4 regions of the Listeria rocourtiae subsp. hofi genome follow, and region 4 is predicted to be linked to each of the others. Evidence: predicted binding sites of a transcription regulator. Region 4 holds the regulator's gene; each other region holds the start of a gene.
The links. The regulator LexA, encoded in region 4, represses DNA repair genes until DNA is damaged. The targets are predictions, from matches to a motif close to CGAACATATGTTCG.
Positions count from the first base shown of each region.

Region 1: recA (recombinase RecA) is a predicted target of LexA. The motif match lies at 1,424-1,437, and genes of this name have one in related genera.
Region 2: uvrB (excinuclease ABC subunit UvrB) is a predicted target of LexA. The motif match lies at 2,488-2,501, and genes of this name have one in related genera.
Region 3: addB (helicase-exonuclease AddAB subunit AddB) is a predicted target of LexA. The motif match lies at 1,983-1,996, and genes of this name have one in related genera.

Region 1 covers NZ_CAUYTL010000005.1:14,283-19,064, reverse strand. Annotated here, with positions in the region: gene R8925_RS04025 (competence/damage-inducible protein A) at 31-1,293, shown strand; gene recA (recombinase RecA) at 1,571-2,617, shown strand; gene rny (ribonuclease Y) at 2,860-4,422, shown strand; gene R8925_RS04010 (GNAT family N-acetyltransferase) at 4,549-4,782, shown strand, end outside.
Region 2 covers NZ_CAUYTL010000009.1:66,512-71,293, forward strand. Annotated here, with positions in the region: gene R8925_RS06160 (heavy metal translocating P-type ATPase) at 1-937, shown strand, start outside; gene R8925_RS06165 (hypothetical protein) at 1,078-1,461, shown strand; gene R8925_RS06170 (HD domain-containing protein) at 1,476-2,126, shown strand; gene R8925_RS06175 (CsbA family protein) at 2,145-2,387, shown strand; gene uvrB (excinuclease ABC subunit UvrB) at 2,748-4,724, shown strand; gene uvrA (excinuclease ABC subunit UvrA) at 4,731-4,782, shown strand, end outside.
Region 3 covers NZ_CAUYTL010000039.1:5,179-9,960, forward strand. Annotated here, with positions in the region: gene R8925_RS13690 (PTS fructose transporter subunit IIABC) at 1-11, shown strand, start outside; gene R8925_RS13695 (helix-turn-helix domain-containing protein) at 117-467, shown strand; gene R8925_RS13700 (competence protein ComK) at 513-1,163, opposite strand; gene R8925_RS13705 (IDEAL domain-containing protein) at 1,425-1,658, shown strand; gene addB (helicase-exonuclease AddAB subunit AddB) at 2,008-4,782, shown strand, end outside.
Region 4 covers NZ_CAUYTL010000022.1:828-5,609, reverse strand. Annotated here, with positions in the region: gene R8925_RS10120 (MerR family transcriptional regulator) at 108-476, shown strand; gene glnA (type I glutamate--ammonia ligase) at 535-1,869, shown strand; gene lexA (transcriptional repressor LexA) at 2,013-2,627, opposite strand; gene yneA (cell division suppressor protein YneA) at 2,788-3,117, shown strand; gene mscL (large conductance mechanosensitive channel protein MscL) at 3,192-3,647, shown strand; gene R8925_RS10095 (DUF896 domain-containing protein) at 3,669-3,902, shown strand; gene R8925_RS10090 (IS3 family transposase) at 3,968-4,782, opposite strand, start outside.

The DNA of each region.
Region 1 (4,782 bases), on a different contig from region 4:
ATATATAGAAATAGAAAGGGCGTGTTTTTTATGCGTAGTGCAGAAATTATTGCAGTTGGAACCGAACTATTACTTGGACAAATCGTGAATTCCAACGCTGCTTTTATATCCAAAGAACTGGCCGAATGTGGTATCTATGTGTATCATCATACCGTCGTCGGCGACAATCCCGAACGCTTGAAGAAAGTTATTGAAATCGCTGAGAATCGGAGTGACATCTTAATTTTCACAGGCGGTTTAGGCCCAACAGAGGATGATATAACTAAGCAAATTCTTGCTAGTCACTTGAAAAAAGGCATTCTTTACGATAACGATCATCTAGCAAAAATAGAACAATTTTTTGCAGCAAGAAAAGATAAAATGTCTGAAAATAACAAGCGTCAAGCAGAAATTATTGAAGGTTCTCATGTTCTATCCAATGATTTTGGCTTTGCAGCAGGAATGTTACTTGAATCTAAGAAACACAGTTACCTTTTACTTCCTGGGCCACCATCCGAAATGCAACCAATGTTCACAAAATATGCCAAGCCACTTCTACTGAAAAATAGTGACCGCGAAATTATACTAGAATCCAAAATAATACGTTTTTTTGGTATTGGTGAATCGAAATTAGCGGACGATTTAAAAGACCTGATTGCAGCTCAAACGAATCCAACCATCGCAACGTATGCAGGTGAAAATGAAGTTATCATCCGGCTTACAGCATCTGCCAAAACACGAGAAGAAGCATTGCACCTAATTGCCAATACGGAAGAAGAGATTATCAAGCGAGATGGAGCTTACATATACGGCTCTGGAGACGTCACACTTGTCGATTTAGTAATTCAGCAGCTCATGGATGCTAATATGACTGTATCAGCCGCAGAAAGCCTCACAGCTGGCTTATTTCAAGCAGAGTTAGGTGGAACAACCGGCATCTCTAAAATTTTTAAAGGTGGTATGGTAACTTACAGTTCAGAAATGAAGCACGAATTGTTACACGTATCTAAAGAAACTATAGAACAAGAAGGTGTTGTTAGCCAAGCTTGCGCGATTGAAATGGCTGATAATATTCGCAAATTATGCAAAACAGATATTGGCATTAGTTTCACTGGTGCTGCGGGGCCAAGTGAACTCGAAGGAAATCCTGTTGGGACTGTTTGGATTGGTCTCAGTGTTGTTGGTAGTCCTACACTCGCTTATCGTTATACCTTCAATCGTGACCGTAATTATAATCGTCGCCGAGCGGTAAAAGAAGGTTTTGCACTGATTAAAGCTTTTTTAGATGAGAAAAGCGACAAAAAAGCAAAATAAGGGATTAAAAATAACAAATCTAGCACTAAAAAAAGGTTAGACGAATACCTGTAAAACGGCTATAATAAAGGCATAGTTAGGAATTGATAGTAGCGATGTCTAGAACATAATAGCGCACACTAAAAAAATACGAACAAATATTCGCTTTTTACTTGTATATCTAAAAAAAATAAGGTATAGTATCTATAGGCAGTAAAAACAGCCGGAAATAGATGTACGGGAAATACTGTTTTTACATGAAAAATTAGATAGTATATAAAGACTAGGAGGCAATAATGTGAGTGATCGTCAAGCGGCCTTAGATCAGGCGTTAAAACAAATTGAGAAACAATTCGGTAAAGGTTCCATTATGAAGTTAGGAGAGCAATCCGACCATAATATTTCCACGATATCAAGTGGCTCATTAGCCCTCGATATTGCACTTGGAGTTGGTGGGTATCCACGTGGAAGAATCATCGAGGTTTATGGACCAGAAAGCTCTGGTAAAACAACCGTTGCTTTACATGCCATCGCAGAAGTGCAGGCGCAAGGTGGTACCGCAGCATTTATCGATGCCGAGCACGCACTAGACCCAGCGTATGCAAAAAACCTTGGTGTAAACATTGATGAATTGCTACTATCACAACCAGATACAGGGGAGCAAGCATTAGAAATCGCAGAAGCTTTAGTTCGAAGCGGCGCCGTTGATATTCTAGTTGTCGACTCCGTAGCAGCACTTGTACCACGTGCTGAAATTGAAGGTGAAATGGGCGATTCCCATGTTGGTTTACAAGCACGTCTGATGTCCCAAGCATTACGTAAATTATCAGGTGCCATTAATAAATCAAAAACAATCGCGATTTTCATTAACCAAATCCGTGAAAAAGTTGGTGTTATGTTCGGTAATCCCGAAATAACACCTGGCGGGCGAGCACTTAAGTTCTACTCTACCGTTCGTTTAGAAGTAAGACGTGCAGAGCAACTAAAACAGGGTACGGATGTTATTGGTAACAAAACAAAAATCAAAGTTGTCAAAAACAAAGTAGCTCCACCGTTCCGTGTAGCTGAGGTCGATGTGATGTACGGCCAAGGTATCTCACGTGAAGGTGAACTTGTCGATATGGCATCCGAGATTGATGTAATCAATAAGAGCGGTTCATGGTATTCTTATAACGAGGAGCGTATTGGGCAAGGTCGTGAGAACGCGAAGCAATATCTGAAAGAACATCCAGAAATCCGTGATGAAATTTCAAAACGAGTTCGCCAAGAATATGAGATCGATGTGAACCCAAACATATCAGAGGATACATTGCCAGAAGAAATCAACTTACTTGATGAAGATTAATGTTATAAGCCGTCCAACTGGGCGGCTTTTCTTTATGGAGATTGTATCTCGATTCATTGCGGACAATTTCAATAACATGTTCCCGCTTACACCTTTCGCTTTTCTTGACAATACGCAGATTGACAGATAGAATTAGATTGTATATTTTACATTTAAAAATGAAAAAATACACGCGTGTCAGGAACATTTCTGACAACCGACATAACCATTAAAAAGAATTGAATAGCAAAGGAGGTGTAAGGATGGAAATCGTAATCACAATCATCTCCAGCTTGCTTTTCTTGATCGTCGGTCTGGTTGTTGGTTCTCTGATTTATAAATCAAGCTCTGAGCGGAAACTTGCCGCTGTTAGAGGAACAGCTGAATTAATCACGGAAGATGCTAAAAAAGAAGCAGAAACCTTGAAGAAAGAAGCATTACTTGAAGGAAAAGAAGAGAATCATAAGTTACGTACTGAAATCGAAAATGAACTTCGTGGGCGAAGAGGGGAATTACAAAAGTCAGAAAATCGCTTATTACAAAGGGAGGAAAACCTCGACAGAAAAGATACTTCTTTAAGTAAAAGGGAAGCAACTCTTGAAAGAAAAGAGGAGAGTATCAGTAAACGTCAACAACAAATTGAAGAAAAAGAAAGCAAAGTTGAAGAGATGACACAGAAACAACAAGTAGAGTTAGAAAGAATATCTGCCCTTACCAAAGATGAGGCTAAGAATGTTATTTTAAGCCAAGTAGAAGAGGAACTGACACACGACACAGCAGTGATGGTAAAAGAATCTGAAACTCGTGCGAAGGAAGAAGCAGATAAGAAAGCTAAAAATATTCTTTCTCTAGCTATACAGCGTTCAGCTGCAGATCATGTTGCTGAAACGACAGTAAGCGTTGTAACTTTACCGAATGATGAGATGAAAGGTCGAATTATTGGTCGTGAAGGCCGCAATATTCGAACTCTAGAAACACTCACTGGTATTGATTTAATTATTGATGATACACCAGAAGCAGTTATCCTTTCCGGATTCGATCCTGTTCGTCGCGAAATCGCGCGAATCGCTTTGGAAAAACTCGTACAAGATGGACGAATTCACCCAGCGCGGATTGAAGAAATGGTCGATAAAGCTCGCAAAGAGGTTGACGAACATATTCGCGAGGTTGGAGAACAAGCAACATTCGAAGTGGGCATTCACTCCATACACCCGGATTTAATCAAGATTCTTGGTCGTTTGCGCTACCGTACAAGCTATGGACAGAATGTCTTGAATCATTCCCTAGAAGTTGCGAAATTAGCTGGAATTTTGGCTAGTGAGCTTGGGGAAGATGTAACGATGGCCAAGCGCGCTGGACTACTTCATGATATCGGTAAAGCAATCGATCATGAGATTGAAGGAAGCCATGTCGAGATTGGTGTTGAGCTTGCTACGAAATACAAGGAAAACGATATCGTTATTAACAGTATTGCGTCCCACCATGGTGACACAGAGGCAACATCTGTTATTGCTGTCCTAGTTGCAGCAGCAGATGCCCTATCAGCCGCTAGACCTGGCGCTCGTAGTGAAACATTAGAGAATTACATTCGTCGCCTAGAAAAATTAGAAGAGATTTCCGAGTCTTATGATGGTGTAGAAAAATCTTACGCTATTCAAGCCGGACGCGAAGTTCGAATCATTGTAGAACCTGATTCTATCGATGACTTAGCTTCCTACCGCCTGGCTCGAGACATTAGAAAGCGGATTGAAGAAGAACTTGAATACCCTGGTCACATCAAAGTGACTGTTATCCGCGAGACGCGTGCTGTTGAGTACGCAAAGTAATCACACAACAAAAACGCAGTTCCGATTTGGAGCTGCGTTTTTGTTTCCTATAAAAAGCAATTTCCTTGCGTAACCCTGAAAAACAGAGCTATAATATGCTGTAATCTAAGATGGGAGTTCGATAGTATGCAAAACTGGGAAATCAGAAATTTTAAAAAAGAGAATTATGTTGATGTTGCTCGTATTTATCAGACGGGAATTGATGGGCGCAATGCGACGTTTCAAAAAATTGTGCCAACATTTGAAGAATGGGATCAGAAATATTTACAGGACTGTCGTTTTGTGGTCGTTGAAGATGGTGTGACAATTGGCTGGGCTGCATTATTAGCCTTTTCAAAAATGCCTTCTTATCGCGGAGTT
Region 2 (4,782 bases), on a different contig from region 4:
AACAAAACAAATTGCATTCGATAAAACAGGTACATTAACGGAAGGAAAGCCAGCTGTTGAGAAAGAAGTAGTTTACGATGAAGCGAATTTTTTCCGAATTTCCAGTATGATGGAGAAGAGCTCAGGTCACCCAATCGCGGCTGCAATCATCGCTCGTATAGGCGCAGTAGACGCTGAAATGGACGATCTAACAACAATTGGCGGGAAAGGACTAAGCGGTACTTTTGAGGGGAAACGTTATTTTCTCGGAAATGAGCAGCAAATCCCAGAATCGAGCTGGACGGAGATAGCTAGAACTGATGTCAAAGCGCTAAAAGATGCGGGATATACAGTTGTGATAACTGCATCAGAAACTACGATTCTTGGCATATTCGGTATTCAAGATGCACTGCGTAAGGAAAGCAAGGATCTCGTGACACAGCTTCATCAAGCAGGTATGACCAATATCATTATGCTGACTGGTGACCACGAAAAAACAGCGGAAAAAGTAGCACGAGAAATTGGTATTGACAATTATTATGCGAGCCTTTTACCAGAAGATAAGTTAACAAAAATTGGAGAACTACAAGCTCAAAATGGCAATATCGCAATGGTCGGTGATGGTATTAATGACTCCCCTGCACTCGCAACTGCAGATCTCGGTATTGCGATGGGGAAAGGGACTGATAGCGCTATTGAAGTTGCAGATATTGTACTTATGCAAGACCATTTAGGAAAACTGCCAATAACAGTCAGGATTGCTAAAAAAGTACGATTTGTCGTTGGCTTCAATATTGCTTTTGCATTAGGTCTTAAAGTGGCGGCTTTATTACTAGCTTTAACAGGCTATTTAACCTTATGGATGGCTATCATGGCAGACATGGGCGCTACTATCGTTGTAACCATTTTCGGACTTTCAATTCTATTCCGAAGCAAGGCCGAAAAGGAAATAAAATGAGCGGTAAAAAACAAGAAGCAGAAATGCTTCTTGTTTTTTGCAATAAACGAGCCAACCGCTTATCAGCAAGTGCTTAAGGTTGCTATCAATACTTATCCTCGTTATACTAGTAAAAAAAGAACGCCATTTGGGGGAAGAATATGAAACAGCTACCTACCAGTAAAAAAATAATTGTTGTTCTGGGCATCATTCTCTTACTCACAATCTCAGTTACAGCAATCATGTTCAACGATGATTTAACATCGGTCATCATTATTTCAATCGTCCAATTTATTCTGATTCAAGCAGTGTGTTACATTGGCATATACTCTGTTATGAAAGTCGGAGTGACGCGGGGCCATAAGCTATTTACATGGGGTATATTGACGACATTAATTTTCATGGGTCTTATCTATATTTTTGCAGCAGACAATTTCAGACAATATTCGGCAGCAATTATCGCTTTACTTGGATTTAGCTCTGCTTTAATTATGCGTGAAGTAGAAAATACGCATCCAGATAATAAAAAACAAGAAGAACAATGAGGAGTTGATATAAAATGGGGATTCATCAATATTTTCGCAGTTTATCGGATCTAGAAAACATTTACCGTTGTCCAGGTAAGTTCAAATACCAAGAACATTCGGTTGCTGAGCATTCATTCAAAGTAACCCAAGTGGCACAATTTTTAGGCAATGTAGAGGAACAAGCTGGTCAAACTGTTAATTGGCGTGCACTATACGAAAAAGCGCTCAATCACGATTATCCAGAACTGTTCATTGGTGATATCAAAACACCAGTTAAATACGCGACCGCAGAACTTCGCGAAATGTTGTCAGAAGTAGAAGAAACGATGACACGGAATTTTATTAACAACGAGATACCCGCTGAATTTCAAGCTATTTATCATGTTTTACTCAAAGAAGGTAAAGATGACACATTAGAAGGCCAAATTTTGGCGGTAGCAGATAAAGTAGACCTACTCTATGAATCATTTGGTGAAATCCAAAAAGGCAATCCAGAACCAACATTCACAAAAATATATAGCGAGGCATTAGAAACAATTTATCAATTCCGTGAAATGGCTTGTGTACAGTATTTCTTACGTGAAATTTTGCCTGATTTACTAGCCGAAAAAAATATCGAGAAAACGGATTTACCAGCTTTAACAGATGAAATCAAAGCGCGTGTTTTAAAATCAGATAGCTAAAAAGGGAGAGCGAAGCCTGTGTGGGATCAGTTAATTTCGGCGTTATTTTTTCCAGGACTCTTGGTTATTATATTGTCTCGAATAACATATCAACGTTTTGTAGGTTTAGGGCTTACTCTGATTTTAATAACTGTTTCCGCGCGAATGGGCTTTACAAATACATGGTGGCTTATTAGTTTAGATGCAATTTCGATGACAATAGGCTTCTTTTTGGCCACGCGAATGCTCGGCAGATTGCGTGAAGCAGACAAAGAAGTATAGAAATCGAACGCTGAGGTTTTGCGGAAAATCATGTGAGGTAGTTTTTCTATAGTCTGAAGGCTTTGCTTAATTGCGAAGCCTTTTTATGTTTAAACGAATGCGAAAATATGTTCGCTTTTTGCTGGCGGATTTAGACTAATTATGTTAGAATGAATACAAGTGATGAGTCTGCGAGTCTTACTGGATAGGGGCTAAGTTTGACTTTATATAAATCGAGCGGAAGCGTTTGGATCTCCATAGTTTAGTGGGAGCCGAAAGTACGGGTACGGAAGAACTGATGAATGAATAGTTCGCCATGTTCAAGCGCATAGCCGATTATTTGAGGTACGCAACAGACTTGTGTCGGAGGAGGAAAAGAGGGTGAAAGATACATTTCAGCTAGTTTCGAAATATACGCCACAAGGAGATCAGCCGAAAGCCATTGAGAAATTAGTGGCAGGTCTCAAAAATGGCACTAAACATCAAACTTTACTTGGAGCAACTGGTACTGGTAAGACATTTACAGTTTCAAACGTTATCCAAGAAGTCAATAAACCAACGCTTGTCATCGCACATAACAAGACTTTAGCGGGGCAATTATATAGTGAATTTAAAGAATTTTTCCCGAATAACGCCGTAGAATACTTTGTAAGTTATTATGATTATTACCAACCAGAGGCATACGTCCCACAAACAGATACGTTTATAGAAAAGGATTCTAGCGTAAATGACGAGATTGATAAACTACGACATTCGGCTACGGCATCATTATTTGAAAGACGCGACGTTATTATTATAGCTAGTGTTTCTTGTATTTATGGTTTAGGTTCGCCAGAGGAATATGGCGCAATGCTCGTTTCATTAAGGCCGGGAATGGAGATTAGTCGTGATCAATTATTACGGGATTTAGTAGAAATACAGTACGATCGCAATGATATCGATTTCCAGCGCGGTCGTTTTCGTGTCCGTGGAGATGTTGTGGAAATTTTTCCGGCATCACGTGATGAGCACTGTATGCGAGTGGAGTTTTTTGGAGATGAAATTGAACGAATTCGCGAAGTGGACGCACTGACTGGTGAAATTATTGGCGAACGGGAACATGTCTCTATTTTTCCAGCCTCTCACTTTGTAACACGTCCAGATATTATGAAGAAAGCGATAGTGAACATCAAGGCAGAGTTAGAGGACCGCTTGAAAGTTTTGCGTGCGGATAATAAACTACTTGAAGCGCAACGCTTGGAGCAACGTACAAATTATGATATTGAAATGATGGAAGAGATGGGTTATTGCTCAGGTGTTGAGAACTATTCACGTCACTTGGCTATGCGAGAAGCAGGTTCTACACCGTATACATTATTGGATTTTTTCCCCGATGATTTTCAAATTGTCATCGATGAATCACATGTAACGATGCCACAAATTCGAGGGATGTATAATGGAGACCAGGCGCGTAAACAAATGCTAGTAGACCACGGGTTTAGATTGCCGTCTGCTTTGGATAATCGTCCGTTACGCTTGGAGGAATTTGAGGAGCACGTAAATCAAATCATGTATATTTCGGCGACACCAGGGCCATACGAGTTGGCATTAAATCCAGAAGTTATTCAGCAAATTATTCGTCCGACTGGTTTGCTCGATCCTATTATTGAAATTAGACCGATTGAGGGACAAATTGATGACTTAATGGATGAGATAAATGAACGTATTGAGAAGAAAGAACGTGTGCTGATTACAACGTTGACAAAGAAAATGTCTGAGGACTTGACTGATTACTTGAAAGAAGCGGGGATTAAAGTCCAATATCTACATTCTGAGGTAAAGACGTTGGAGCGAATCGAAATTATACGAGATTTGAGACTAGGTGTTTACGATGTTTTAGTAGGAATTAACTTGCTTCGTGAAGGAATCGATATTCCAGAGGTCTCACTAGTTACGATTCTTGATGCGGATAAAGAAGGTTTCTTACGTTCTGAGCGATCGCTCGTACAAACTATTGGTCGTGCTGCGCGTAATCAGAACGGTAAAGTAATTATGTATGCTGATAAGATGACGGATTCTATGAAGTTCGCGATTAGCGAGACAGCGCGTCGTCGTGAAATTCAAGAGGCATATAATTTAGAACACGGCATAACACCGCAAACAATCATTAAAGATGTTCGTGGCGTCATTGCCGCAACAACCGCTGCCGAAGAACGTGAAGCAGAGCATCTGAAAGATCTGAGTAAGATGAACAAGAAAGAACGCATGGCATTTATTGAGGAATTAGAGCATGAAATGAAAGATGCAGCAAAAGCGCTTGACTTTGAGCGTGCGGCGCAACTTCGTGATACCTTACTTGAGCTAAAAGCGGAAGGATGATTAGAGTTGGAAAAAGATAAAATTGTGATACAAGGCGCTAGAGCCAACAATTTAAAGA
Region 3 (4,782 bases), on a different contig from region 4:
AAGCGAAATAATAGAGAGGCTGCTCTAGTGATAGGGCAGTTTTTTCTTTCTGTGTGCAAATTGTCGAAATAACACCTGTTCATTGCTATAATAAGAATATAGGAAGGGGTGGGGATATGGATTTTGGAGAAAAATTAATATCACTTCGAAAGAAACATCGCTTGACGCAAAAGCAGTTGGCAGAGAGAATTGGTGTAACGTCATCTACCATTAGCAAGTACGAGAATGATAATCATCGACCACCTATATTTATTCTTGCTAAGTTGGCAGACGAGCTAGGAACAACGACGGATTTCTTATTGGATGATGTTGCTGGGCTTAGAGAAAAAAATTCAGTAAATGCGTTTCCGTTGATTGGAAATCCTGAACTGGAGAAATGGTATTTAGAGTTACCTTACTCCTATTCAGAAGAAGAGTTAGTACTTTTAAAACGAATTTCTGAGGCTTTAGGAAATCGAAATATTTAATTTTAGGCAGTCACAAACCGGAAAAAAGTGACTGCCTTATTGTTATTATTCTTCTTTGTTTTTCTTATTCTTTTTTTGTTGTGGCAACTCTGAATAGCTAAAGTCAACAAAATTGTCATTGATATCGCTTACTTCTTCGATATTATAAGGCTCTCTATTCTCTGCTGCTAAAGATACCGGTGGAAATAAGAGATTGGAATAAGGATATTCTGTTTCTACTGTTCGCATTTTTTGGGAAAATTTCATGTGTAGCATAGATACTCTAGCCATTTGATTGTTGAATGTAGCAAAAGAGACAGATATTTTTATTTTTTGTTTATTATTAAATCTAATAGTGGTGCAATTATAATTAGAGTCATAGTACTCTGAAATGTGCTGTGGAAAAATCCAAATGCAGTCATCTCTACCAGCTGAAGTTGTCGGGAATGCGTAGGTGAAGCTGACGGGATCAATCATAATCGGCGGCTTGTGTGTGACGCCTGTTAAGAAACGCGTTCCTTCTCTACGACCTTCATAACTAGAGCCAAAATATTGACAGCTTGTTTTAATTAGAAATAATGGGGTAAAACTAGATATACGATGATCGTTTAATTCAAAGACTTCTGATTGGACTCCTGATTTTGTTTTTAAAGGCAGGATAATCATGGTATGCGGGTTAACCTCGTACACTGGTTTTTTCATCTTCTTCGACATAATGCCACTCCTTTTGATGTATTTAAGTAGTGTAAATGCACCAAGTTTATGAAATGTCCGGTTTGTTTTTGAAAAAATTTTAGTACACCTACTTTGAAACTATCTGTCTATGGTTCACCTAAATTGCTAGCTTGAGTATAGCACAGCTAATTCTCGAAGTCACTATTTTTTCTAAAAATTCTATTTTTATAAAGAATATGACTTTTAAACCCCTTATTTTCACTTTTTGCCGGATAATAAAAAATTAAGAAGGAGTGATCAGTCATGGAAATGCGAGATTTTTCAAGTTCATTAGTTAATCAAGTTGGAGCTCTAAAAGGAGAAAAAGAGTTAGTGAATACATTTATTGAGTGCTACATGACAATGCTCCTTGACGAACACCGATTGCAACAATTGAAAGACGAGATTGATATTGCTTTAGATAATAACGATAAAGAGAACTTCTATCTTTTGACAGAGAAGCTGAATAACATGCAGCAGGAAGTGCTGACTTTCTAAATAAAGTAGTGACTAGAGTCAAATTGGCTCTAGTCAGCGTGTCGACAAACGCTCATTTTCGTTGTTAAAAACTCCGTTCCAGTACTCACGTACTCCAGTACGCTCCGCGCTGGTACTCGCTTTTGCCTAGAACCTAAGCATTTGTCGACACGCTGAGGTTTTGCGGAAAATCATGTGAGATAGTTTTTCTACAGACTGACTAGAGTCAAATTGGCTCTAGTTTTTTCATGGTTGTGATTGTTGAAAAACGATTAAAGTGATAGACTGGCAGTAGGATTCAAAAATAAGGCTGGTTTAGTTATGTAAAATATGTTATGATAAAAACAAACGTATGTTCGGTGGTGTTGAAATGAGTTTACAATTTATTATAGGGCGCGCGGGTACTGGGAAAACGACGCTAATAATGGATAAATTAGAGGAACGGATGAATAGTACCACGGAGAAGCAATCCTGTATTTTTTTAGTTCCGGATCAAATGACATTACAAATGGAAACCGTGTTTTTGGAGCGTGAAGGGGTTACTGGTTTATTAGATACGCAGATTTTTAGCTTCAGCCGCTTAGCTTGGCGTGTTTTACAGGAAAGTGGTGGATTGGCGAGAACTTTTTTGACAGATTCTGGGTTAGAGATGGTAATTAGGAAAATTATGCTTGAGAAACAAGAGGAGTTACATTTATTCGGACGTAGCGCTTCTAAAAAAGGGTTTATTAAAGAGTTGGAGCAAATTTTTAAAGAAATGAAACAATATTGCGTTGAGCAAGAACAATTGCAGCACTTTGATGGTCAGATTAAAGCTGATTTGAGTAATAAAATGGCGGATATAGCTGTGCTTTATGATGCGTATGAACAAGTGCTAGCTGGAAAATATTTGGAAAACGAGGATTACTTAAAGTTACTTGCAGAGGCTATTTCAGAGAATTCATTTTTAGCACAAAGTGAAATTTTTATTGATGGATTTTATGAGTTTTCGCCGCAAGAATATTTAGTTTTAGGGGAGTTATTGGCCTCGTGTAAAAATGTGACGATTGCTCTAACTTTGGATGAAGATTATGGTGTTGATAGCTTGGAAGCGTATGACTTATTTCAATTGACTGGAACGACATATGCTAAGTTGAAAGAAATGGCGCAAAATAGGGGTTGTGATGTGATGCCTGACATTATTATGAACAACAACAGACGCTTTCAAAATGATGATTTAGCTTATCTACAGGAAAATTGGACGAAGCTATCGGTAGCTAAATTTGATGGTGAAGCAGTTGGTATTCATATAGATGAGGCGAATAATCGTCGTGCTGAAATGGAAGGGGTTGCGAGGCGTGTTAGGGAGTTAGCATCAAAAGGATATCGTTATCGGGATATGGCTATTCTACTGCGGAATGCAGACAGCTATGAAACGATTTTGAAGGCTTCTCTGGATGCGAATGATATTCCCTATTTTATCGATAAAAAACGAACAATGGCTAACCATCCTATGATAGAATTTCTTCGTTCTAGTTTAGATGTTCTTCGTACTAACTGGCAATATGAAGCTGTTTTTCAGGCTGTTCGCACAGAGTTCCTCTTCCCATTGGATATAAGTAGTAGCGCTTATCGGGGAAAAGTTGATATTTTTGAGAACTATATATTGGAGAATGGTATTTATAATAAGCGCAGGTGGATGGAAAAGCGTCCTTGGACTTATCGGAAAATTCGTGGGTTAGATTTGAATCACGGTGTACAAACAGATGATGAAAAAGCGAAAGAGATAATAATCAATGAAGTAAGAGAGCAAATAAAGGCCCCCTTAATGAACTTAGAGAAAAGATTGAAAGATGCTAATACAGGTATAGAGCAAGCGGGAGCATTATTTGAATTTATGTTAGATGCACAAGTAGATACTAGGTTGGATATGTGGCGTAAACGAGCAGAGGAAATGAATGAGCTCGAATTAGCTAAAGAGCATGAGCAGGCATGGAAATCTGTTGTGGCTTTGTTGGATGAGTTTGTTGAGGTCATGGGGGACGAGCGGCTTTCGTTTGACGTATTTTTTGACATAATAAATACGGGGCTGGATGCTCTGGATTTTGCTTTGCTACCACCGTCGCTAGATCAGTTAATTGTCGCAGATATGGATAGCTCTAGGTTGCTGAATAGGAAGGCTGTTTTTATTGTGGGCATGAATGATGGTGTGTTACCGATGAAAAAAACGGAGAGCGGCATTTTATCGGATGAGGATCGTGATTATCTAAACCAATCAGGAATTGCAGTCAGGCCTAGTGGGAAAAGTATGCTCTCTAGCGAGGATTTTCTGGCTTATCGTCTGTTTACGTTGCCCTCAGAGTATTTGTTTATTAGTTTCCCTAATGCTGATGAGAATGGGAGAGAATTATCTGAATCGAACTATATTAGACGCATAGAGGCAGTTTTTCCAACGATTCAGAGAGGGCTCTATTTGAGCGATCCTTCTTTACTTAGTGACTCAGAGCAGGTTGCCTATATTTCAACACCTAAATCTGCGATATCGCTTTTAACAACACAAATGCAATATAAGAAAAAAGGGTATCCGATGTCTGCGATTTGGTGGGATGTTTACGCTTTTTTCCAATCAGAAGAAGCATTGAGGGACTTTTCACTACGAATTTTAGAAAGTTTGTTTTATCAAAATAAGGCAAAGCGTATTTCTGAAGAAGCAGCAACTTCTTTATTTGGCGAGAATATTCATGCAAGCGTCTCGAGAATGGAGCGTTTCTATAGTTGTCATTTTCAACATTTTGCGCAGCATGGTTTGAAACTAGAAGAGCGAGCGCATTTTAAATTGCAGTCTGTAGATATTGGCGAAATATTTCATGGAGCTATGGAGTGGATATCTGCAGAGCTTAGGAAGAATAAGTTAGATTGGGGTCAGCTGACGACGGAGCAGTGTGTCGAGTTGGCAACACTCGCGATGAAGTATTTGGCTCCTAAGTTGCAACATGAAATTTTGTTGAGTACTAAGCGATTAGAATATATTCAGTATAAGCTTTTGAATATCATCATGCGGGCGACGCGTGTGTTAAATGAGCAAGCTAAGATTAGTAGGTTTAGGCCAGTGGGATTAGAGGTTGATTTTGGAGTGAAAGGGGAAATCCCACCTTTAAAATTACCT
Region 4 (4,782 bases):
TTTAAAACGTGTTAGATTATCTGACATAGATTTGACAAAAGATATATCATACATTATAATGCAACTAACATATGAAAAATAAAGCGTTTTGAAAGGGGTAAATTGTCGTGAGTGAAAAAGAAATTAGAAGATCGATGCCTCTTTTCCCGATAGGTCCTGTCATGAAACTAACAGATCTTACTGCGCGACAAATTCGTTATTATGAGGACCAAGGTTTGATTCATCCTGCGAGGAATCAAGGGAATCATCGGCTGTATTCACTACAAGACATCGATGTATTGCTTGAGATTAAAGATTATTTGAACGACGGTCTGAATATTGCGGGAATTAAAAAAATGTACCAAATGCAGCAGGATGAGCAGAAAACGCCACTTACAGATGAAGACGTACGCAAAATTTTACGAAAAGAAATGCAGCAAGCTGGTAGATTCGTGAAACAAGATGCTTCTGGAAAGCAACAATTGCCAAGGTTTTGAAACAAGATATTTACTTTTAAAAAGTTTATATAATATCAATTATTGGGAGGATTTAATTATGACATCGTATACTAAAGAAGATATTTTTCGCTTCGCAGACGAACAAAATGTGAAATTCATCCGCTTGCAATTCACGGATATCCTAGGAATCATTAAGAACGTGGAAATTCCGGTAAGCCAGTTAGCCAAAGCTTTGGATAATAAAATGATGTTTGATGGCTCCTCTATTGAAGGTTTTGTGCGCATTGAAGAGTCTGATATGTATTTATTTCCGGATCTTGATACGTGGGTTGTCTTTCCTTGGACAGCTGAAAAAGGGAAAGTTGCTAGATTGATTTGCGATATTTATAATCCGGATGGAACAATTTTTGCGGGGGATCCTCGTGCTAACTTAAAACGTGTATTAGCCGAAATGCATGATTTAGGATTTACAGATTTTAACTTAGGACCAGAACCCGAATTTTTCCTTTTCAAACTAGATGAAAAAGGAAAGCCTACACTAGAATTAAACGATAATGCAGGATACTTTGATTTAGCGCCAACCGATTTAGGTGAAAATTGTCGTCGCGATATTGTTTTGGAGTTGGAAGAGATGGGCTTTGAAATTGAAGCTAGTCACCACGAAGTAGCACCTGGTCAGCATGAAATTGATTTCAAATACGAGGATGCGGTCACAGCGTGTGATAATATCCAAACATTCAAATTAGTCGTAAAAACAATTGCTCGTAAACATGGCTTGCACGCAACGTTTATGCCAAAACCGTTATTTGGTGTGAATGGGTCGGGGATGCATTTCAATATGTCGTTATTTAATAAAGATGGGAATGCGTTCTTTGATGCAGATGGCGAGGAGCAACTGAGTCAGACGGCATATCACTTCTTAGCTGGTATGATAAAACACGCAAAAGGCTATACAGCGGTAACCAATCCGACTGTGAATTCTTATAAGCGCCTAGTCCCTGGATACGAGGCGCCATGCTACATTGCTTGGTCTGGTAAAAATCGTAGCCCGCTTGTTCGAGTTCCAAGCTCTCGTGGCTTGAGTACGCGGTTGGAACTGCGTAGCGTTGATCCAGCGGCAAACCCATACTTAGCAATGGCTGTGCTACTTCGCGCCGGACTAGATGGCATCAAGAATGAGTTAACGCCACCAAAACCAGTGGATCGCAATATTTATGGCATGAATGAAGAGGAGCGTCATGCACATGGTATTTACGATCTTCCGGAAAGCTTAGCGCTTGCACTGAAAGAACTGACAAATGATGATATTATTGTCGATGGCCTGGGTGAGCATATTTTGGAGCATTTCGTAGAAGCGAAAACAATCGAATGCGACATGTTTAGAACCGCAGTTCACCAATGGGAACGAGATCAGTACATGGAAATATACTAAATATCGCCATTCCAAAAAAGAGACTACAATTCTGTAAGATATAGAAAAGCAGGAATCTTGTATAGAGCCATTTATGAAGATGGCATATACAAGATTCCTGCTTATTTTATTTTTGAAATCCTTGTTTCAGCCACTTTCTATGGCTAACGAATATCACGATACAAGCCAATAACTTTGCCTAAAATAGAAACATTTCTTAGGCGGATAGGTTCTAAAGCATCGTTTTCTGGTTGCAGACGGAAATGGCTAGCTTCTCTAAAAAATCTTTTACAAGTAGCTTCATTATCATCTGTCATCGCTACAACGATATCTCCGTTATTAGCGGAATTTTGTTGTCTTACAATCACTTTGTCGCCGTTCAAAATACCAGCATTAATCATACTTTCGCCATCAATTTCTAACATGAAAATCTCTGTTTCTCCATTGGCCATATATTCAGGTAAAGGAAAATATTCATCGATGTTCTCAACGGCTGTAATTGGAACACCGGCAGTTACTTTACCGATAATTGGAATGTTGATAACGTTTGGAGCTACCATCTCGTCTTCTAACGATAGGATTTCGATGGCTCTGGGTTTTGTAGGGTCTCTGCGAATGAGTCCTTTTCCTTCGAGTCGTGCTAGGTGTCCATGGACTGTAGAGCTAGAGGCTAAACCAACTGCTTCACCGATTTCACGCACGGAAGGTGGATATCCCTTATCTTTTACTTCAGACTTGATGAAGTCATAAATATCTTGTTGTCGTTTTGATAGTTTCATTTGTTTCACCCCGTTCACTCTTTCATTACTTCTTTATTAAACCCAGTATATCAAAGATTTTTTAGATATGCAAACAATTGTTCGTTTTTTTATTGACACATCAGAACGAGTGTTCTATAATAATAAAAAAGCGAACATATATTCTTCGGGAGGGATAAAGATGACTTTGAAAACTATTTGGGATCGATATTATATTGCAATTATATTTATTATTACATGTTTTGTTTTGGGATTAGTGTTAATGGTCGTGACAGTGAATCAAGCGAGTTCAGAATACAATGAGGTGAGCGTTGCAAGTGGGGATTCTATTTGGAGTCTTGCAGATGAGTATGCCGGTGACTACAAGATGAGTAAGCAGGATTTTGTATCGTGGGTCGAGAAAGAGAATCAAATTATAAATGGGAAGCTGATTGCTGGTGAGACAATTACGATTCCAATAAAAAAAGGTGCTGAGAATATAGATCGTTCTATTCAGTTAGCGAATGAATAATAGAACACAATACTTTAAAAATCTCTCGTTTTATTGTAGAATAGGCGTTGATTAATAATGAAAGAGGTTTTTCGATGTTGAAAGATTTTAAAGCATTTATTTCGAAAGGTAATGCATTAGGAATGGCAATTGGGATTGTCATTGGTGCTGCATTTACAAGTGTTGTTAACTCGCTTGTGAATGATATTATTATGCCTCCACTAGGCTTGCTAATTGGGAATGTTGATTTTGCTAACTTGTTTGTCAGTTTAAATGGAGTGCATTATGATACTTTAAAAGCCGCTCAAGCAGCAGGAGCCCCAACGATTAATTACGGGTTATTTATCAATAATATTATTAGTTTTTTTATTATTGCTTTCTCGGTGTTTCTAATTATTAAGATGGTGACTAAGTACATACCGCTAGAACCAAAGAAACCTGCTACGAAAGAATGCCCTTATTGTTTGTCAGCTATCCCAGAGAAGGCTAGGAAATGTTCACAATGTACATCGGACTTATCTCAAAATGGAGAGACTGGATTATCTGAATAATATCGTTTGAGGAGGAGAATAATGTTAGAAAAGGCTAAAATAGACCGTATTAATGAATTATCGCATAAGAAAAAAGCAGGCACAATAACCGTGGATGAGAAATTAGAACAAGAAGTTTTGCGTCAAGAATATATTAAATCATTCCGTAATCAAGTGCGAAGTACGATTGAACATACTACTTTTATTGATCCAAATGGCGATGACGTTACGCCTGATAAGATAAAACGTATACGTGATGAGAGAAAAAAACTATGAAGAAAATGGGGGAGATGAACTGCTCCCTGTCAAGTAGACAGGTTAAAAAACAAATGAAATAGTTTTTATATGATGGCCTTATTCCGGTATTCGCTCGGGGTAAGGCCTTTAAATTTAGCGACCACGCGCTCATTTTGATAGAAATTGATATAGCTATGAACCCCTTGGATTAGCTCTTTTTCAGTTTCAAAAGAATGAAGATAATAATATTCTGCTTTCAATGTTCCCCAGAAACTTTCTATCGGTTGATTATCCAAACATTTTGCGACACGTGACATGCTTAGCCTAAATTGAAATTTCTTTTTCAAGCGCCTATAGGCGCGACTAGTATATTGAAACCCACGGTCACTATGAATCATGGGCTTTACTTTTGGATGTTGCTTCATTGCTTTTTTGATGGTATCCATAACTAGCTTATTATCATTTTTGTTACTTAGAACGTAGGAAATAATGGAGCGGTCGTATAAATCAATGATTGCGCTCAAGTATTGTTTTGTGCCGTTTCCATATTTTAGTTCCGTGACATCCGTACACCATTTTTCATTTGGGCGTGTGGCCTTGAAATTGCGCTGTAACATATTTTTAGCGGTATGCTCGGCAGTCGATTGAAACCACTTTGGTTTTTTTCGCCGAATGATAGCGTATAGTTGATTGATTCGCATGATTCGGCGAATTCTTTTCCAATTATACTGGCTGTTTAAAGCCCGATTCACCGCTAAGGTCATGCGACGGTAGCCATAAATATGATTCACTTGTTCCGCGATTTCGATTATTTTTTCCTCAATCTGTTGATTGACTCGTTCACTTGCAGATGCTTGACGGCGTAACCATTTATAATAGGATGATCGAGCGATTTTTGCGACATCACATAATTTTATGA